DNA from 3 places in the Lysinibacillus sp. FSL K6-0102 genome. Region 3 is predicted to be linked to each of the others. Evidence: riboswitches for the same ligand, from Rfam matches in the RefSeq annotation. Region 3 holds a riboswitch; each other region holds the start of a gene.

Region 1 (6,617 bases), 2.2 Mb from region 3:
AGAGAATTTGTGAAACTGGTTCTGCTCTATGCGAAAGCGAAGCAACAGCAGCAAGTAAGTAGCCCAGAACGTATAGCTTTTTCACCATTTACAAAAATTCTATTGATTTCTTTGTTCTACAACCCCCTGAAAAAGGCTACATGACTACTGTAGCCTTTTTATAATAATTAAAATCTTTCTCCCTTACATTCCCTTACGAAAGAGAGTCTATAGAGTAAATATGAACAAACTATTTCATATATAAAATATGTATGTTTTTTCAATTACTATTTTCATGGTGCTTGTTGTTTTGTTCCTCTAATATGAGGATAAGTGGAGGAATCGATATGAATATACAGGAGATACAGCAATTTTTAAGTCTATATCAGACAGAACAAAATGAATCAGAACTTTGGTTAAAGAATAGATTACAGGCAGTTAAGGATGCAGGTAAATATCACCCAACAACAGAGGAGCTAGTTTTTGGCGCACGTGTGGCATGGCGAAATAGCAATAAGTGTATTGGACGTCTGTTTTGGCAGTCACTGCATGTGGTAGATGCACGTGATGTTTTAGATGAAAAGGCTATTTTTCAAAAATTACTAGAACATATTGATTATGCGACAAATCATGGGAAAATTCGTCCAACTATAACAGTGTTTGCTTCAGATAGAGTACGGATTTGGAATCATCAACTAATTCGTTATGCAGGCTATGAAACAGATGCAGGCATTATTGGAGATTCACAGTCCATTAAATTTACAAAAGTGTGTGAGTCGTTAGGATGGAGAGGTAAAGGAACTGATTTTGATGTATTACCACTCGTTATACAGGTAGATAATCGTGCTCCTCAAATGTTTGTAATTCCTGAAGAAAATATAGTAGAGGTCTCAATCCGTCATCCAGAGTCAAACGATGTGGAAAAATTAGGAATGAAGTGGTATGCCGTACCTATTATTTCGAGTATGCGTTTTCAAATGGCTGGAATTGATTTTCAAGCAGCTCCATTTAACGGCTGGTATATGGGAACAGAGATTGGCGCACGAAATTTAGCAGATCATGATCGTTATAATATGTTACCTGCAATTGCAGAGATTTTTAATCTTGATACAACCAAACAAGCGTCTCTTTGGCGTGATCGTGCTTTAGTAGAACTTAATATTGCTGTTCTTCACTCATTTAAAGAAGATGGTGTGAGCATTGTTGATCATCATACAGCAGCTCAGCAGTTTAAATTGTTTGAGGAGGCAGAAAAATCAACAGGAAGAGAAGTTACAGGCAACTGGACATGGTTAATCCCACCACTTTCCCCTGCCACAACTCATATATTCCATAAACCCTATGTAAATATTTATCATACACCAAATTATTTTTATCAAAAACCATGCTATTAGTGTAAAAGAATTGTTTACTTTCGATACTTTTGATGAGAGAGGGCTTACTATGTTAGATCAGCAAATTCCCAATATCCCATGGAGACAATTGACGACACCTTATGGTAGAGGTACAGCCATTCCTAAGCTGATAGAACAGGAGCAATACACACAACTAGCTGAATTAATTGAACATCAAGGTACACTGTGGCAGGTGACACCATGGGTTTTGCTTGTCCTGCTAAAAAAGCTTACTCGTAAAAAATTAGAGGTTGTCTCCTTACAAGAGGTACAGTTATATTTAGCTGTGGCACATGCTATTACCAAGGATTATCTCGACCCAGTCAATACTGTTAAAAATATGCAGGAGCTATTAGACGTCAACTATTTGTGGATAGAAAATGAGGATAATGATGAACAGGAGTGGGAGAAAGAAACGCCAAAGGGCTATGAGGAGCAAGCTTTTGTAGGCTATTACTATTATAGTTATATGCTTTTACAAGAGGCTGTTCCTATTTTTTCTACTATAACAGCTCATAATAATGAAGCATCAGAATGCCTTGCTGAATTGCTAACATTACTCCAGCAACCCGACAATTAAGTAATGTGTAAACACTATATAGAAATAGAGCAGATGGAGGAATCAAATCCACCTGCTTTATTTAATTTTAATGCACATATTCATCCTTAGAGGCTCTCATTGAGCAAAAGAAGAGTAACATTGCTACAACGACAAAGAGCCATCCCGCAATATTCCAGCCGCCAAATAAATCATGCAAGTAGCCAAAAAGAATAGGTCCAATTGCGGCAAATAAATAACCCAAAGATTGCGCAAAGCCTGATAAATCTGCTGCTTCAAATGCAGTACGAGTCCGGAGAGTGAAGAACATCATTGCTAGGGCGAATGAAGAACCACCTGCTAACCCTAGAAGAACCATCCACAGTACCCCAAGACTTGTCCATTCCATGACAACCCCAACAAAGCCTACTAAATAGAAGGATGTAAACATCAATACAAGTGGGCGTTGAGAAGTCATTTTACCAGCAATAATAGGCACTACTAAGGCCATTGGTACTTGTGAGAATTGCATGATTGAAAACATCCAGCCAGCTTTATCAGGTGCTAAACCTTGAGCAATATAGATCTCAGGTATCCAAGCTGCTGTTGTGTAGAATAATAAAGATTGTAAACCCATTGCCCCTGTGACAGCCCAAGTAACAGGTGATTTCCATAAAGGTGTACTGGTCTTCTTAGATGTAGTAACTGGTTCCGGTTTATTTGATTTTAGTTGAGGTATCCAAATTAAGATTGTAATTAGAACGAGTATGAGTGCAATGGAAAGTGCACCTTGCCAGCCTAACGATGAATTAGCTATCGGATAGCTAATACCAGCACCAAGGCCAGCAGTAAAATTCATGGACATGGTGAAAAAGGCCATTAATAAACCCACATGATAGGGAAATTTCAATTTCAATAATCCTGGAATTAGTACATTTCCAAAAGAAATGGCTACGCCAATTAACACAGTACCTAATAGAAGTAATTCTGTAGTACCAAGTGAACGTAGGACAATTCCTAAAGCCAAGAGAAAAGTTGATAAAAATAATGTTAGCTCAAGCCCTAGTTTGCGTGCTACAACTGGTGCAAATGGAGATATAACAGCAAAAGCCAGCAATGGTATCGTTGTTAGAAAGCCTGCCAAAACATTAGATATTCCAAGATCTTCACGGATAAAGGATATAATTGGGCCAACAACAGTTAGTGGCATTCGTAATGTAGAGGCTATAAAGATAACTCCAAAGACTAAAAGTAAGGTTGTTCCTTTCCAGCTAATTTTTTTACTTGGAAAACTAGTGGAATGATCATTTGTAGTCAAAATAAAATCCCCCTTAATAATAACCATTCTAATTGAACTACTATAACACTTTATCACACTATTAAAAATAGTAGAAGATTCATAAAATACAGAACATTTGTGGTTGTATTGAAATGTCTATGGTCTTATGTTAGTATAATAAACATCATAAATTTAATAATTATATGCCTCATGTTTGTATTGAGGTAGAGGTCGCGATATTTATAAGTATGCTAATTGAAATGACAAGCATTGATGAAATTAGTTGAAAGGAAATATTGCCGAAGTGTGAGGGGACTTGAAAACCTCATGCTGGGGCTGTCTCCGAAAGGAACAGAACTGTCACGTTTGCACAACGTGTTGAGCTATCATGTAGGAAAACTGAGGATTAACGTAGCCATCACAGTGTATATGTGATGGCATTTTTTTGCCTCATAAAATAGGAAGGAAGCTATATCGTGAGTGAAATAAAAGTAAATCAGCTCGGACATAAAGCGCCGAAGCTGAAAAAAGAATTAAAAAGCCGTCATATTACAATGATTTCTTTAGGCGGTACAATTGGTACGGGGCTATTTTTAGCCAGTGGAGGTGCAATTGCTCAGGCAGGGCCTGGAGGAGCATTGCTTGCCTATGCTTTAATCGGTATTATGGTGTATTTTTTAATGACAAGCTTAGGGGAAATGGCTGCCTATATGCCATCCTCAGGTTCATTTAGTACGTATGCAACCAAATTTGTAGATCCTGCTTTGGGCTTTGCATTAGGCTGGAACTACTGGTATAACTGGGCAATCACCATTGCTGCCGAAATTGCTGCTGTGTCATTAATTATGAAATATTGGTTCCCAGATAGCTCATCAGCACTTTGGACAGTATTATTTATTGCTGTTGTATTGACGTTTAATTTACTATCCGTAAAAAGTTATGGTGAAAGTGAATATTGGTTTGCCATGATTAAAGTAGCAACGGTTATTGTTTTTATTATCATTAGCTTACTAATGATTTTTGGTATTTTAGGTGGGCAGGCTCCTGTAGGTTTCACTAATTTCTTTGTTAGTGATGGGCCATTCCATGGTGGCTTCCTTGCTACATTTGGTATTTTCCTAGCTGCAGGATTTTCATTCCAAGGGACAGAATTACTAGGAATTACAGCTGGTGAAACAGATGATCCTGGTAAAAACATTCCGAAGGCTGTTAAATCTGTATTTTGGCGTATTCTTTTGTTTTATATTTTAGCGATTGGTGCAATTGGGATGTTAATTCCATTTACAGACGAACGTTTATTATCAGAAGATATCGCAGTATCACCGTTTACACTAGTGTTTGACCGCCTAGGTATCGCCTTTGCTGCTTCATTAATGAATGCAATTATTTTAACGGCTATGCTGTCAGCAGGAAATTCAGGGCTATATGCATCTTCTCGTATGTTATGGCAATTAGCTGTGGATGGACATGCACCTAAATTTTTTGCAAAGCTAAGTCGTAGAGGTATTCCGATTTATGCACTTATGGCAACATTAGCTGTAGGCTGTTTAGCATTTTTGGCATCCTTCTTTGGCGATGGAGTGGTTTATATCTGGTTATTAAATGCTTCTGGAATGTCTGGGTTTATTGCATGGCTAGGTATTGCGTTTAGTCATTATCGTTTCCGCCGAGCGTTTGATGCACAGGGCTTAGATCCAAAGTTATTACCTTATAAAGCCAAATTATTTCCGTTTGGACCATTATTTGCTTTTACAGTTTGTATGATTGTAGTCATTGGACAAAATTATACAGCCTTTACAGGCGATAAGATTGATTGGTACGGTATCCTTGTTTCGTATATTGGGATTCCATTATTTTTAGCATTATGGTTTGGCTATAAAATAAAGCACAAAACAAAAATGCTTCCACTTAAAGATTGTGATTTAAAAGTTGAAGATTAGATAATAGAGCTGTTCTATAAACCAAAGAGTGATGGTTTATGGAGCAGCTCTTTTTTCAACACTCATAAACAAATCACTAATCAAACATCATAAATATGGTAATGTAATATACATATGGAAATTGGGTTTTGATAGGAGAGGTGCATCATAGTGCAAAAGCATATTTTACTTGTAGAAGACGATGAAGCCATTCGTGAAATGGTTTCTAATTACTTAACGATGGAAGGTTTCCATGTCACAACAGTGACTAATGGCGAAGAGGCATTACAAAATTGTTTGCAAAAAACCTTTGACTTAGTCATCTTAGATATTATGATTCCTAAATTAAATGGATTGGAAGTATTAAAGATTATTAGAGAGCAGGCAGCACTTCCTATCATTATTATGTCTGCAAAAGACAGTGATGTTGATAAAGCATTGGGCTTAGGATTAGGGGCAGATGATTATATTGCTAAACCCTTTTCTATGCTGGAATTTTCAGCACGTGTAAAGGCTGTTATCAGAAGAGCTACGAAATACTCTAGTCAAGCTGAACAAAAGCAAGAGGTCCTAGAAATTGATAATTTAAAGATAGATATTGTTAATTTTTCAATAACAAAGAGCGGACAAGAGATAAAGCTGACATCAAAGGAATTTTCCATTTTAAAATTGTTTGTGACAAATCGCCACAGAGTTTTTACCAAAGAGCAAATTTATCAGACGATATGGAAAGATGCCTATTACGGAGATGAAAATATTATAAATGTACATATCAGAAGACTACGTGAAAAAATAGAAGATGATCCGTCACATCCTCAATATATTAAAACCCTATGGGGAATCGGCTATAAATTTGAAGGGTAAAACTATATGATATTTCTATTATTATTAATCATTGTATTGCTAATCGGCATTCTTATTTTTCAATGGAAAATCAAGAAGGAACAAGAACGTGCTATCCAATATATTCATCGAAAACTACACGTAATTGTGAATGAACAGACGTATGAAAAGATTCTAGTAACAACTACAAATTCAGAAATTCAACAGTTACTTATTACACTGAATACTTTGCTAGATCAACATCAAAAAATTCAGGCTACGCATCGTAAAATGGAAAATTCCATGAAAAAGATGTTGGCCAATATTTCACATGATCTTAAAACGCCTTTAACCGTTGTACTTGGCTATATTGAAATGCTTCAACTTCAAAATGGGATTAGTGACGAGGAACAGCAACGTTTACTTAAGGGTGTACATGCTAAAACATTAGAAGTATTAAAAATTATTCATACATTTTTTGACTTGGCAAAATTAGAGGCTGGGGACACAGATTATCCAATCACTAAAATCAATGTCAGTGAAATATGCCGAAAAAATGTTTTGTCTTTTTACGATTTGGTTACTTCACTGGGATTAGATATTAAAATTGATATCCCAGAAAGCTCCATATATGCACTTGGTAATGAAGAAGCATTAAATAGAGTGTTAAACAATCTACTGTCTAA
Region 2 (6,617 bases), 1.0 Mb from region 3:
TTAAAAAATTGCAATGATTGCATGTGCTCTATCGTAGCTTCTATTGAATTATACGAAAGCTAAAATAGCAGCCACACCAACTACACTTAGAATTACGAAAAGAATGTTTGTTACGTAAGTAGCGATCTTTTGAGACTGAGGAGATTGTGTAATACCCCAGCTTACTAGGAATGCCCATAAACCGTTAGATAAGTGGAAAGTTGCTGATAAAATACCAACAATGTAGAATCCAAGCATGAATGGATTAGCAACAATATTCGCCATCATGTCGTAATCAACGTGTGTGCCAAGTGCTTTTTGAATACGAGTTTGGAAAATATGCCATGCAATAAATATCACTAAGAATACACCAGTAAAACGTTGTAAAGAGAACATCCAGTTACGGTACGTGCTGAAACGTCCTGTGTTTGGTGTAGCAGTGAATGCAATGTAGACACCATAGAATGCGTGGAACATTAATGGAATATAGATGACAATCCATTCAACTAGGATAAGGAATGGAATCTTTTCCATTACTGCGGTAGCATCGTTGTAACTTTCTGCCCCGCCTGTTGCTGTAAAGTTAATGAACAGGTGCATCGTTAAAAACAGACCTACTGGAATGATCCCAAGTAGAGAATGTAAGCGACGCCATAAAAACTCTCGATCTTTCGACAAGACTGTTACCCCCCTTAGTACTTAAAATAGCACAACAAAAGAAGTCATCATTTTGTAAATGATACTTCATTGACTGTGTATTTCATCATGGTACAATATTATGACATGTTTATTGTACTCTCAAGAGCTACGAGCGTCAAGGCAACTCGGAGTTTTTCATAGAGCTTATTAAAGAACTAATCTAGTACATGATGCGTCGTTTTTTCTCGAAAAATCTATCATTACTTTATTACCGTTAAATTTTAAGAAAATTCTAAGAAAGAAGGATAACAATGTTAAACACTCCATCTCCTACAATCTCATCATTTGGCTATGAGATCATTCGTGATCATATTCTATCTTCTATACTCGGTAAACATGAAGATGACGTCCTTTATTGGGCAGGTAAAGAGCTTGCTCGCAAGTTCCCATGTAAAAGTCAAGATGAACTTATCGCATTTTTCGCAGATGCCTGCTGGGGTACATTAGAACTCATAAAGGAATCAAAAGATGGACGTATTTTCCAGTTGACAAATGACCCTGAAATTCTTCAAATAAAGCAGCGTAGCTTTAAACTTGAAGCAGGATTTATAGCAGAGCAAATTCAACTAGCTAAAGGCTACCTGACAGAATGCTATAATGAAAAACGGGAAAAGCAACAATACGTCATGTTTACAGTCAAATGGGACGTTAAAGAACGTATTATGAATACCATTCCCTCAGAATAATTAAAAAGGATTGTTTCCCATTAAAGAATGGGATGACAATCCTTCTTTTTTCTTCCTTTTATTTCGGTCAATTACATAAAATGCTGTTTCTTCTATTATTATATGTAAAGTGCTTGCTCTAAATTAAACTCATCATGGAGAGCATTAGCTGCTTGGATCATATCATCCTGTGGTACAACAACGGACACTTTTATTTCAGAAGTACTAACCATTTTTACAGGGATATTTTCACGACGTAACCGATCAAACATACGAGCAGCAACGCCTGGATTGGAAGCCATGCCTGAACCAATAATAGAAACTTTTGCTAGTCCAATTTCGAAGTCAGCAAAACTAAATCCAAGTGATAATTTACTATCCTCTAAAACACGTAATGCTTCCGCAAATTCCTCTTTTAAAATGGAAAACGATACAGTTGGCTTCAACCCATCAATAATGGCTTGGACAATAATATCTACATTAATACGGTTCTCTGCAAGAACCGTAAATATATCTGCTAATGAAGCATTGGAAAAAGCATCATACCCTACTGTTAAACGAATAATATCTGATTCAAATGCAACACCACGAACGACTAAATTTTTTTCCATTTCCACTTCCTCCTTCAATAAAGTGCCTACTGATTCTATTAAACTTGAACGTATAATAACAGGCATTTGAAATTTCTTCGCTAACTCCACCGCACGAGGATGTATGATATGAGACCCTAAATTCGATAATTCCAACATTTCATCATATGAAATTTCTTGAAGCTTTTGGGCATTGGGAACATATCGTGGATCTGCTGTATAAACACCATCCACATTTGTATACATATCTACTCTCTCCGCTTCCAATGCTATGGCAAGTGCAACAGCAGCTGTTTCAGCTCCACCTTTTCCAAGCGTGGTGATATTGTGCACTTCGTCAATCCCTTGTTCTCCAGCAATAACCACAATTTGTCCCTGTGCAAAATGTTCTTCCATACGACTAATATCTATATAGTCGATACGAGCATGTCGATACATACCATCCGTATGTATACCAGCTTGCCATCCAGTTAGAGACACAGCCTCATAGCCTGCTTCCTGCAAAGCGATGGTAAATAAAGCACTAGATAATTGAGATCCAGTTGACAAAACTGCATCTAATTCTCTTTTCGACACATCGTCAGTTAGTTGGTGTACCATCATTTTCATCTCTTTCGCAGTGTGTCCCATTGCTGCAACGACCACTACTACATCCAATCCTTTGTCCTTTTCAGCAATCGCTTTCCTAGCAGCCTCTTGGATTTGTTCAGTAGAAGCTAATGCAGCTCCTCCAAACTTCATCACGATTTTAGCCATTTCTTTCGTTCTCCCTTCCAGTTCATGTATTTCACCAAATTATGGGGGGTAAAACCGTTTCTAGAAAACTAAAAGGCAGCCTCCACATAACGTGAAAGCTGCCTATAACATGTACAATAATCGTAACTTGCGCATGTGTGATAGCTCTCCGAAACGTTTAGAATCGACAGTCTTACATTTCTTAAATGCAAAACCAGTACAGCAATGGAACAACAATACTGTACTTCGGCAAGCTCCCCTTTCACACAATATCTCTGGACTTGTCCATCCTCCATCGTGTTACTCTTGAATCTTGCACCTCTATCATCACTTTAAAGTGAATGTATTCAATTCATTAAGCCTTTGCGTAAACAAACTAGTCACGCAGTTGACTCTTCATAACATTGAAAACAATGTTATTTATAACCATAGCACATGCCTATTCCTTTGACAATGATTGTTGCTGAAAATAGCTAAAAATTTGGCTTGCTAAATTAGCGGGCATCCCAGCCTCCTGTAATGCTAGCTCGCTCGCCTCTCGAATTTTTTTGACTGAACCGAAATGTTTAAGCAGCTGTTGCTTTCGTTTTGGTCCTACCCCTTCAATATGATCTAATACAGATTGAATGGCATGCTTCTCATGCTGTTGACGCAAGAAGGTAATAGCAAAGCGATGGACTTCGTCTTGAATTCGTTGTAATAAATAAAAGCCATCACTTGTACGTTTTAAGCTAATCACTTCTGGTGGATCACCAAACAAGAGCTGAGATGTATTATGCTTATCATCCTTGGCTAAACCAGCAATCGGTATAACAAGACCAAGCTCATCTTCTAGTACTTCACGGGCTACTTCCATTTGTCCCTTACCACCATCAATTAAGACTAAATCTGGTAATGGTAGTCCTTCCTTTAAAACACGTATATAGCGACGACGTATAACCTCCTGCATTGCACCGTAATCATCATGCTTGGCTGCTGTACGCGTTTTATATTTTCGGTACTCCTTTTTCGCAGGCTTCCCATCAATGAAAACAACCATAGCAGATACTGTATCCGTTCCATGCATATGACTATTATCAAAAGCTTCAATTCGTAAAGGTGTACTAATGCCCATTGCTTCACCAAGTGCCTCACAAGCACCAATCGTACGTTCTTCCTGACGCTCTATTAGCTGGAATTTAGCTGCCACAGCAATTTCAGCATTTTTGGTAGCTAATTCAACCAATTCCTTCTTTTGACCTCTTTTCGGTGTGAGCACTTTAATTTCTAATAATTCTGTTAAGATAGCTGCATCAATGGCTTGTGGAATAAAAATTTCTTTTGGCTTAATATGCTCTGGCTTTTCATAAAAGCGCCCAACAAATGTTAAAAATTCTTCCTCTGCATCTTGATAGATGGGAAAAATTGAGACATCGCGCTCAATCAGCTTTCCTTGACGCACAAAGAAAACCTGAACACACATCCATCCTTTTTCAACAGCATAGCCAAATACATCTCGATTTGTTGTATCACTTGAAACTATTTTTTGTTTCTGCATAACCGTATCAATATGGGCAATTTGATCTCGGAATTCCTTCGCTCGCTCAAATTCTAGGTTTTCTGCAGCTGCTAGCATTTTAACTTCAAGCTCTTTTTTGACTGCCTCCACACCACCATTTAGAAACTTCGTCATATCCTCAATCATTTCTTGATAAACCTGACCATCAATTTCCTTCACACAAGGTGCTAAGCATTGACCCATGTGATAGTACAAGCAAACCTTGGAAGGTAATTGTACACATTTGCGCAGCGGATACAATCGATCCAATAGCTTTTTCGTTTCACTTGCTGCATAGGCATTCGGATAAGGACCAAAATATTTTGCCTTATCCTTTTTTACCTTCCGTGTCGTAATCAGACGAGGATGTTTTTCATTCGTAATTTTTAAATATGGATAGGTCTTATCATCCGTTAACATGACATTATATTTTGGATCATGTAATTTGATGAGATTCAGCTCTAAAATAAGTGCTTCAATATTTGATGACGTTACAATATACTCAAAATCTTCTATTTCACCTACAAGCCTTTGCGTTTTCCCTTCATGTGTTCCCGTAAAATAAGAACGTACACGGTTTTTTAGAACTTTTGCTTTACCGACATAAATGATAGTCCCTTGTCGATCCTTCATCAAATAGCAGCCAGGTTGATCTGGTAAAATATCCAGTTTTCGCTTTATTAAATCGTTCATTACCTACCTGCCCCCCCTAAGTAAAAATTCCCCTCATTAGAATAATGTTAGTTATTTTCTTTATTATATAACGAAAAAAAGCCGAACACATCAATTGATGGCTCGGCTTTGTGAACTTCATTCATTACGCATGTTTTGCGATAAATGCTTCTAAAGCTTCTTTTGGTTGGAAGCCTACTGTTTTGTCAACTAATTCTCCATCTTTAAATAATAGTAAAGATGGGATTGACATAATTTGATACTGAGCTGCAGTACCTTGGTTATTGTCAACGTCAACTTTTACAATTTTAGCCGCACTACCTGCTGCGTCCATTTCTTCAAGAACTGGCCCAATCATTTTACATGGTCCGCACCAAGCAGCCCAAAAGTCTACTAGTACTAACCCTTCTTTAATATCGTCCTGGAACGTAGCATCTGTTGCATGTACAATTGCCATTTGAAATCCTCCTTAAACTTACTATGCTTGTAGTATAGCATGGATAAATTCACTTGAGCGAACAATCTGCCTACAATGTATTTTTTATGCAAATCTGTGTCGAAAAATCAATACACAGTCATTAATTGACTTGATAACGACCCTTCAATACATAGGTTAACGTAATAAAAAGGTAAATAGCTAACGTAATGCCTGTCACAATAATAGATGTGGTGAAAATAATTCCGATGAGAATCGCACTTAACGCCAATATAGCTATCCAAGTCGTATAAGGGAACCATTTTACTTCATAGGCACTTGTGTGCTCTGCTTGTTTTTTACGTGATTTTAAATGTGCAATCGCAATAATTAACCAAATAAATAACACAGTATAACCAAGTGATCCCATTAGAAAATCAAATGTTTTGCTTCCCGCATATAAAGATAAAATGACCCCTAAATACATCGCTAAAGTACACATTAAAATAGCATATACTGGTACTTTTCGTTTCGATAAATAAGCAAAGATTTTAGGCACACGTCCATCTACAGCCTGTGTATATAGTACGCGTGATGAACCATACAGTCCTGAATTCATTGATGAAATAATGGCAAGTAAAACAACAGCGTTCATAATATGGTCTGCCCCTGGAATACCAACCATTTTAAAAACCATGACAAACGGGCTTTCAGGAACCCCATTTACTTCATTCCAAGGAATCAAGCTTACGATAATAAAGAATGGCAGTAAGTAAAAAGTAACAATACGTACTAATGTACTGCGAACAGCTTTTGGCACTACTTTTTCAGGATTTTTCGTTTCAGCTAATGTAATCCCGATGATTTCTGTCCCACCATAGGAGTAGATAACTACAAGCATTGCAGCAATTAATCCCGTCGAGCCATTAGGGAAAAACCCACCATGCTCCGTTAAGTTAGCAAAACCAACAGCACTATGATTTCCAAACGTCACAAGCAATAAAATAAGTCCTGCAATGATAAAGACAATAATAACAGTAATTTTGATTAATGCTAGCCAATATTCTGTTTCTGCAAAGATTTTTACGGATAATAAATTAATCGCTGTTACTAACACAGAAACAGATAGTGCTAGTATCCAAATTGGATATTCTGGTAACCAATATTGAATAAAGATAGCAGCCACGACAGACTCTGCTGCAATATTTAAAACCCACATTTTCCAGTAGATCCAATCTAGGAAATACGCAGGGTATTTACCTAACACGGATTGCACTAAATCTCTAAAGGTTCTTGCTTCTTTATTACGCACGGCCATTTCTGCT
Region 3 (6,617 bases):
ATTCGTGTAGAACAACTTTACCCATTCCCAAAAGAGCAAGTAGCTGGTATCATTGCTAAGTATCCTAATGCAAAAGAGATTGTTTGGGTACAAGAAGAACCTAAAAACCAAGGCTCATGGAATTATGCATTAGAAACATTATATGAACTTTCAGAAGGTAAAAAACTTCGCTATGTAGGCCGTCCTGCAATGAGCTCAACTTCTGAAGGGGATGCAGATTCTCATAAAGCAGCACAAGCAGCTCTTATTGAAGAAGCGGTTGCTGAGCCAGTAAAGGTTAAATAACATATATCAATTTTTGAAACCGGGCTACTTGCCCTTAAGCAGTAGCCCTTCTATGTGCGTCATGCACGTTAATCAAAGGAGGAAATGAAAGTGGCTGAAATTAAAGTCCCTGAATTAGCAGAATCGATTACAGAAGGTAGTATCGCACAGTGGGTAAAAAAAGTGGGCGATCGCGTTGAAAAAGGTGAATTCATCGTTGAACTTGAAACAGATAAAGTAAACGCTGAGATCATTTCTGAAGAAGCAGGTGTATTAACACAAATTTTAGCTGAAGAAGGCGATACTGTACTAGTTGGTCAAGTTATCGCAGTAGTAGAAGCAGGCGAAGGCGCAGCAGCAGCTCCAGCAGCGGCAGCACCAACTGAGGCAGCACCTGCACCAGCAGCGCCACAAGCAGCACCTGCACCAGTTGCAGCAGCTCCAGTAGTAGAAGAAACTTCTGGTGAGCGTGTAGTTGCATCTCCAGCAGCACGTCGTCTTGCACGTGAAAAAGGTATTGACCTTGCAGCGGTATCTCCAGTAGATCCACAAGGACGTGTACGTGTACAAGATGTAGCAGCTCATGGTACAGCACCAGCTGTAGCACCAGCAGCAGCACCTACATCCGTAGCAACTTCAGGAGGCCCAGTAGTATTCACACCAGCAGCTAATTCTGACCGTGTAACAATTGAAAAAATGAGCCGTCGTCGCCAAACAATTGCAAAACGTTTATTAGAAGTTAAACAATCAACAGCAATGTTAACAACATTCAACGAAATTGACATGACAAACATCATGGCACTTCGTAAACGTAAACAAGAAGAGTTTGTAAAAGCAAACGACATCAAACTTGGTTTCATGTCATTCTTCACTAAAGCAGTTGTTGCAGCACTGAAAAAATACCCATACGTAAACGCTCAAATCTCTGGCGATGAAATTCATTTAAATAACTTCTTTGATATCGGTATTGCTGTATCGACTGAAGAAGGTTTAGTCGTACCAGTTGTACGCGATGCAAATAGCAAAAACTTTGCAGAAATCGAAAAAGATATTGCTAACTTAGCGACAAAAGCTCGTGATAAAAAATTAGGCTTAAATGACATGGCTGGTGGATCATTCACAATCACAAATGGTGGTGTATTCGGTTCATTAATGTCAACACCAATTATGAACGGTACGCAAGCTGGTATTTTAGGTATGCACTCAATTGTAAACCGTCCAGTTGCAGTAAATGGTGAAGTTCAAATCCGTCCAATGATGTATGTAGCACTTTCATACGATCACCGTATCATCGATGGTAAAGATTCTGTAGGATTCTTAAAAACAGTTAAAGAATTAATCGAAAATCCTGAAGATTTATTATTAAATTCATAATTCCATTAAACCCTGCGAACAATGTTCAGCAGGGTTTTTTGTATGACGAAAGGTATTGACCGATTCTATGCTTGAAAGAGTACGAATGGTACATCGTTTAGAGGAGCAAAGAAAGAAAAATACGCAACTTTTCTCACGTATAGAACATACTCTATAATAAATATTTGTTGTAATTTTCAGAAATATCAACAAAAGTTCAACGATTTAAAGTGGAAGCAGAACGCACAATATCCTAATATTGTCATAAGTCAGAAAAATGTTAAAATCGTCTTGACGAACATATTAGTTTTATAGTAGTATCTAAATATCAATTAAATAAACAAACCTCACGAATTGTTACCAGTGAGGTAGAGGCGCGGTATTTATTAGTTCATTGTTGAGTAAAAGCAAGCGAAGACGCAATGAAGAAGGAAATATCGCCGAAGTATAAAAGGAGCTCGTACTTTTATACTGGGTCTGCAGTGAATAAGTGCAGGACTGTCCTAGTAAATGGATTTCCAGATTTACTAGGTTGTGCTATCTCGGAAACATGGAAATTATAGTGAGGATTTGGGCAACTGTCATAAAAGGTAAGACCTAAGTTCAATAAACTTAGGTCTTTTTTAGTACAGTTGTCTTATTTTTTTACAGAAAAGGGGAGTTTTTCATGAAAAGAAAATGGTTGTTAGTAATGATCTCTATCATGACGGCAATTGTGCTAGCTGCATGTGGCACAAGTGACAAAAAAGAGGGCGGTTCAAGTGATGCTGGAACTGACAAAGAAGAAGGTGGCGGTGAATTCCGAATTGGAATGGAGGCTGGCTACCCACCGTTCAACTGGACACAGCAAGACGATGCGAATGGCGCAGTGAAAATTGCGGATAATGCAGAGTATGCAGGTGGCTATGATGTACAAATGGCAAAGAAAATCGCTGAAGGTCTAGGCAAAGAGTTAGTCATTGTTAAAATGGAGTGGGACGGTTTAGTTCCAGCGCTACAATCAAACAAAATTGATGCAATTATTGCAGGTATGTCACCAACAGAAGAACGCAAGAAAACAATTGATTTTACAGAAAACTATTATACTTCTGATTTTGTTATGGTTATTAAAAAAGGTAGCAAATATGAAGGCGCAAAATCGATTCAAGACTTCTCAGGTGCTAAAATTACATCACAATTAAATACATCAAACTACACAGTTATCGATCAAATTAAAGGCGTAGAAAAGCAAACAGCAATGGAGAGCTTCCCAGCAATGCGTGTGGCGTTAGAAGCAGGTAAAATTGATGGCTATGTAGCTGAACGTCCAGAGGGCATTTCCGCTTCTGCTGCCAACGATAAATTCACATATGTAGCATTTGAAGAAGGCTTTGATACAGACCTATCAAATACTTCAATTGCTGTAGGCTTACGTAAAGATGACGCAAATCGTGAAAAAATCAATGAAATCCTAAAAGGCATTTCAGAAGATGATCGTCAAGCGATTATGGAAGAAGCTATTTCTCAACAACCCGCAGCACAATAATGACATGGCACGGACTAGCAATTAGTCCGTGCATGATCATTTCATCATTATCAAAATGAGAACCTCTCTACATAATGATAATGTCCTAGCGTGACAAATCATAGAATGGTAGAAAGAGCTAGGACACAAAAGAAATAAGCGAGCAAGATGACATTGTTAGGAGGAACATCATGAGTCTTGAATGGATACTTTCAATTATTGAAAACAACTGGCAAATGTTTTTACGAGGTGCGTATTATACGTTACTGATTTCGAGTATTAGTACAATTATTGGTGCATTTATCGGATTTTTCATCGGAATTATGCATACGATTCCAGTTCGTAAAAAAGGTGTGAAATTTTATAGCTTAAAGCTCATTAATTTTATACTAACATGCTATGTTGAATTTTTCCGTGGTACACCAATGATTGTACAAGCTATGGTTGTCTACTACGGATTAGATATCGCATTCGGTATCGATATGCACTTTATTACAGCAGGTATTTTAGTCGTTTCCCTCAATACAGGGGCCTATATGGCAGAAATTGTTCGTGGCGGTATTGTATCCATTGATAATGGTCAATACGAGGCAGCATCAGCAATTGGCATGAACCACTTCCAAATTATGCTTCATGTTGTCTTACCACAAGTAGCGCGTAATGTTTTACCAGCGACAGGTAACCAATTAATCATGAATATTAAAGATACGGCCGTATTAAATGTCATTGGAGTAACGGAATTATTCTTCCAAACAAAATCAATTTCGGGTAACAACTTCCGTTATTTCGAATCATTCTTCGTTGCATGTGTTCTTTATTTCATCATGACATTTACCGCATCTCGCATCCTTCTGTATGTTGAAAAACGTCTAGATGGTCCTGATGCCTATCAAAAAGAACAAAAAGAAGCCGTATAGGGGGACGCACAAATGGCAGTCATTAAAATCGAGCATTTAAGTAAATCATTTGGACGTAACCAAGTGTTAAAAGATGTGAATTTCCAAGTGGAAAAAGGGGAGGTAGTTTGTTTAATTGGCTCATCTGGCTCTGGTAAATCCACATTGCTTCGTTGCATAAATTTATTAGAAACGCCAAGTGGCGGTCAAATTATTTATAAAGGGGAAGACATCCTAGATGAAAAGCACAATATTCAAGAATATCGCACACATTTAGGCATGGTGTTCCAGCAGTTCAATTTATTTAACAACCACAATGTCATAAGTAATTGCACAGTGGGCCAAATCAAAGTGTTAAAACGTTCGAAAAAAGAAGCAGAAGAAACGGCGCTTAAATACTTGAAAATCGTTGGCATGGATCAATATGTGAATGCCAAGCCCCGTCAACTCTCAGGCGGACAAAAGCAGCGTGTGGCCATCGCTCGTGCCTTATCAATGAATCCTGATGTAATGCTATTCGATGAGCCAACATCCGCATTAGACCCAGAAATGGTGGGTGAGGTATTAAAGGTAATGCGTCAGCTAGCAAACGAGGGCAATACGATGCTCATCGTGACACATGAGATGGAATTTGCCAAAGAAGTAGCAGATCGTGTTGTCTTTATGGATAAAGGTGTAATTGTGGAAGAAGGCCCTCCAGCACAAGTATTAGTCAATCCACAACATGAACGTACGAAGGAATTTTTAAAGCGTACATTAAAATAAGCACAAAAAAGTGAGTCCAACCTGTTGGACTCACTTATTTTCTAGAATTCCATTCTGCATAAAGTACAAAGCAGATTGCGAATGCTACAGCAATGATAAAAAACCATTGCGGTACACCACCAAAACTCATCATAACACCTCAAATATTCATTTTTTTTGGATAGAATAGGTATAGTATTTCTTTTTTCTCCACAAAAGACCAAAAATATTATAAAATAAGCAATAGACATTAGCTTTTGCTAGTAAAGAGAGGTAGAGAGAATATGTTACATTTAAAATGGAAAGATGCGCCAACATTACGAACGGTTACTTGCAAACATACAAATGCATCGAAATACTTAGTATCAAACGTATTAACAGTAGGAAAAGAGTATGAAGTGAAAAATGAAACAGAAGAGTTCGTTTTTATCATCGACAACACAGGTAATGTCGGTGGCTACTATAAAGATTATTTTGAATAAAAACAAACAGGGTGGTTCAGAACATTTGCTGAGCCACCCATTTTTTTGTTAATCTCGCTGATAGCTGCTAGCACCCGCCACATCCTGTAGCTGTTGTTTCTCTTGTTCAGTTGCGGTATGCAGGGCAAAGACATCTTTAATTGCTGTTTGCAGCTCTTGCTGTGTTTCTTTAAACTTCGAAACTTGCTGTTCAAACGTGGGACTTGAGAAGCGATCATGAGCCCTTGATAATCGCTCCTCTAAACGTGCATAATGATGATCCATATGCATCGATAGCATCATCGCCAGTTGGTTTTTCCAGAGCGGAATCAAGGTAACGATAGAAAACTCAATTTTTTCAGCTAATGTTTGATTGGCCTGCTGAATCATACGGATTTGAGGAGCTGTTTGCAGAGCGACTTGCTGTGATACTTGTAAATCATAAATACGTTGATCGAGTCTTTCGATTTGAGCAGCAAAGTCATTTAATTGCTGGATCGCAAGTGGCTGTTTGGTAGCTTGGACACTCGTTATTTGTGCAGGTAGCTCTACCTCAATGGCTTGCTGCTTTTTCATTTGACCTGCGGCAATCGCCGTTGCCAATTCCTCAAAAAATCCTCGATTATGGGCATAAAGCGCCTCTAAGTTTTCAACATCTTTTATCAGCTGAAGCTGTGCACGTTCTAGCTGAACGCCAATGCGTTCCACCTGTATACTAATACGTTCAAATTCTGTGAGTGTTTGCTTCACATTAGGCTCGGTTTTGCCAAAGATTTTTTTGAAAAAGGTTTGCTTTTTTGGTTCCAAAGCAGTCGGATCTACTCGATCTAACGTCTGCATTAAAGAATCCAGCATTTGACCAATTTTAGTGACATCCTTTTGCTTTACTTGAGCAAGCATGCGGTCGGCAAATTGAGACAGAGCTCGCTGTGAATCTTGCCCAAGGGACAGCAATGATTCAAAATCAGTCAAATCGATTTGACTGGCATACAGTAATGCGCGACTTTGTGCAAGAGGCGATAGCGTTTCATAAGTCGCCATCGCCTCGTTTTGCGGAGTTGTTTCTAAATAGGATTGGACTAGTGGAGAAAGCCCTGGTATGGTATTTAGTTGAAATGCGTGTTCGTTTGCTGTCATTTATCATCGCCTCGCCAGTCCAATTGTTCTCTACGTCTAAGATTGGAACGATTTGCGAATTCAATCTCCATTTGCAGATGATCGATATCATTTGCAAGTGCATCCTTTAAATCAATTTGAATTGTGTCATTCAAATCAGTTAGGGTTTCACGTGTTTTGGATAAAGTTAATTGAATTTCCTTATCCTTCACTGGCTGCTTGGAAAGCATTGTATATTTATCCGTTAATTCTACAGCAGAAGGTAAGTGTGCATAGAAA

What was found. A riboswitch is a leader RNA that binds a small molecule or an ion and turns the genes downstream of it on or off. The one in region 3 is predicted to bind lysine.
Region 1: another riboswitch for lysine. It lies ahead of NYE73_RS01350 (amino acid permease); the one in region 3 lies ahead of NYE73_RS12465 (transporter substrate-binding domain-containing protein).
Region 2: another riboswitch for lysine. It lies ahead of NYE73_RS17810 (aspartate kinase); the one in region 3 lies ahead of NYE73_RS12465 (transporter substrate-binding domain-containing protein).

The regions. Positions count from the first base shown of each region.
Region 1 covers NZ_JBBOPH010000001.1:267,708-274,324, forward strand. The annotation lists gene NYE73_RS01335 (nitric oxide synthase oxygenase) at 327-1,373, shown strand; gene NYE73_RS01340 (hypothetical protein) at 1,423-1,953, shown strand; gene NYE73_RS01345 (CynX/NimT family MFS transporter) at 2,021-3,229, opposite strand; lysine riboswitch at 3,408-3,584, shown strand; gene NYE73_RS01350 (amino acid permease) at 3,667-5,130, shown strand; gene NYE73_RS01355 (response regulator transcription factor) at 5,281-5,973, shown strand; gene NYE73_RS01360 (sensor histidine kinase) at 5,980-6,617, shown strand, end outside.
Region 2 covers NZ_JBBOPH010000001.1:3,499,620-3,506,236, forward strand. The annotation lists gene NYE73_RS17800 (succinate dehydrogenase cytochrome b558 subunit) at 49-657, opposite strand; gene NYE73_RS17805 (YslB family protein) at 930-1,364, shown strand; gene NYE73_RS17810 (aspartate kinase) at 1,463-2,689, opposite strand; lysine riboswitch at 2,823-3,000, opposite strand; gene uvrC (excinuclease ABC subunit UvrC) at 3,108-4,898, opposite strand; gene trxA (thioredoxin) at 5,023-5,334, opposite strand; gene NYE73_RS17825 (amino acid permease) at 5,456-6,617, opposite strand, start outside.
Region 3 covers NZ_JBBOPH010000001.1:2,458,604-2,465,220, forward strand. The annotation lists gene NYE73_RS12455 (2-oxoglutarate dehydrogenase E1 component) at 1-285, shown strand, start outside; gene odhB (2-oxoglutarate dehydrogenase complex dihydrolipoyllysine-residue succinyltransferase) at 376-1,638, shown strand; lysine riboswitch at 1,979-2,165, shown strand; gene NYE73_RS12465 (transporter substrate-binding domain-containing protein) at 2,285-3,142, shown strand; gene NYE73_RS12470 (amino acid ABC transporter permease) at 3,313-4,038, shown strand; gene NYE73_RS12475 (amino acid ABC transporter ATP-binding protein) at 4,051-4,782, shown strand; gene NYE73_RS12480 (DUF6501 family protein) at 5,046-5,243, shown strand; gene NYE73_RS12485 (toxic anion resistance protein) at 5,292-6,359, opposite strand; gene NYE73_RS12490 (5-bromo-4-chloroindolyl phosphate hydrolysis family protein) at 6,356-6,617, opposite strand, start outside.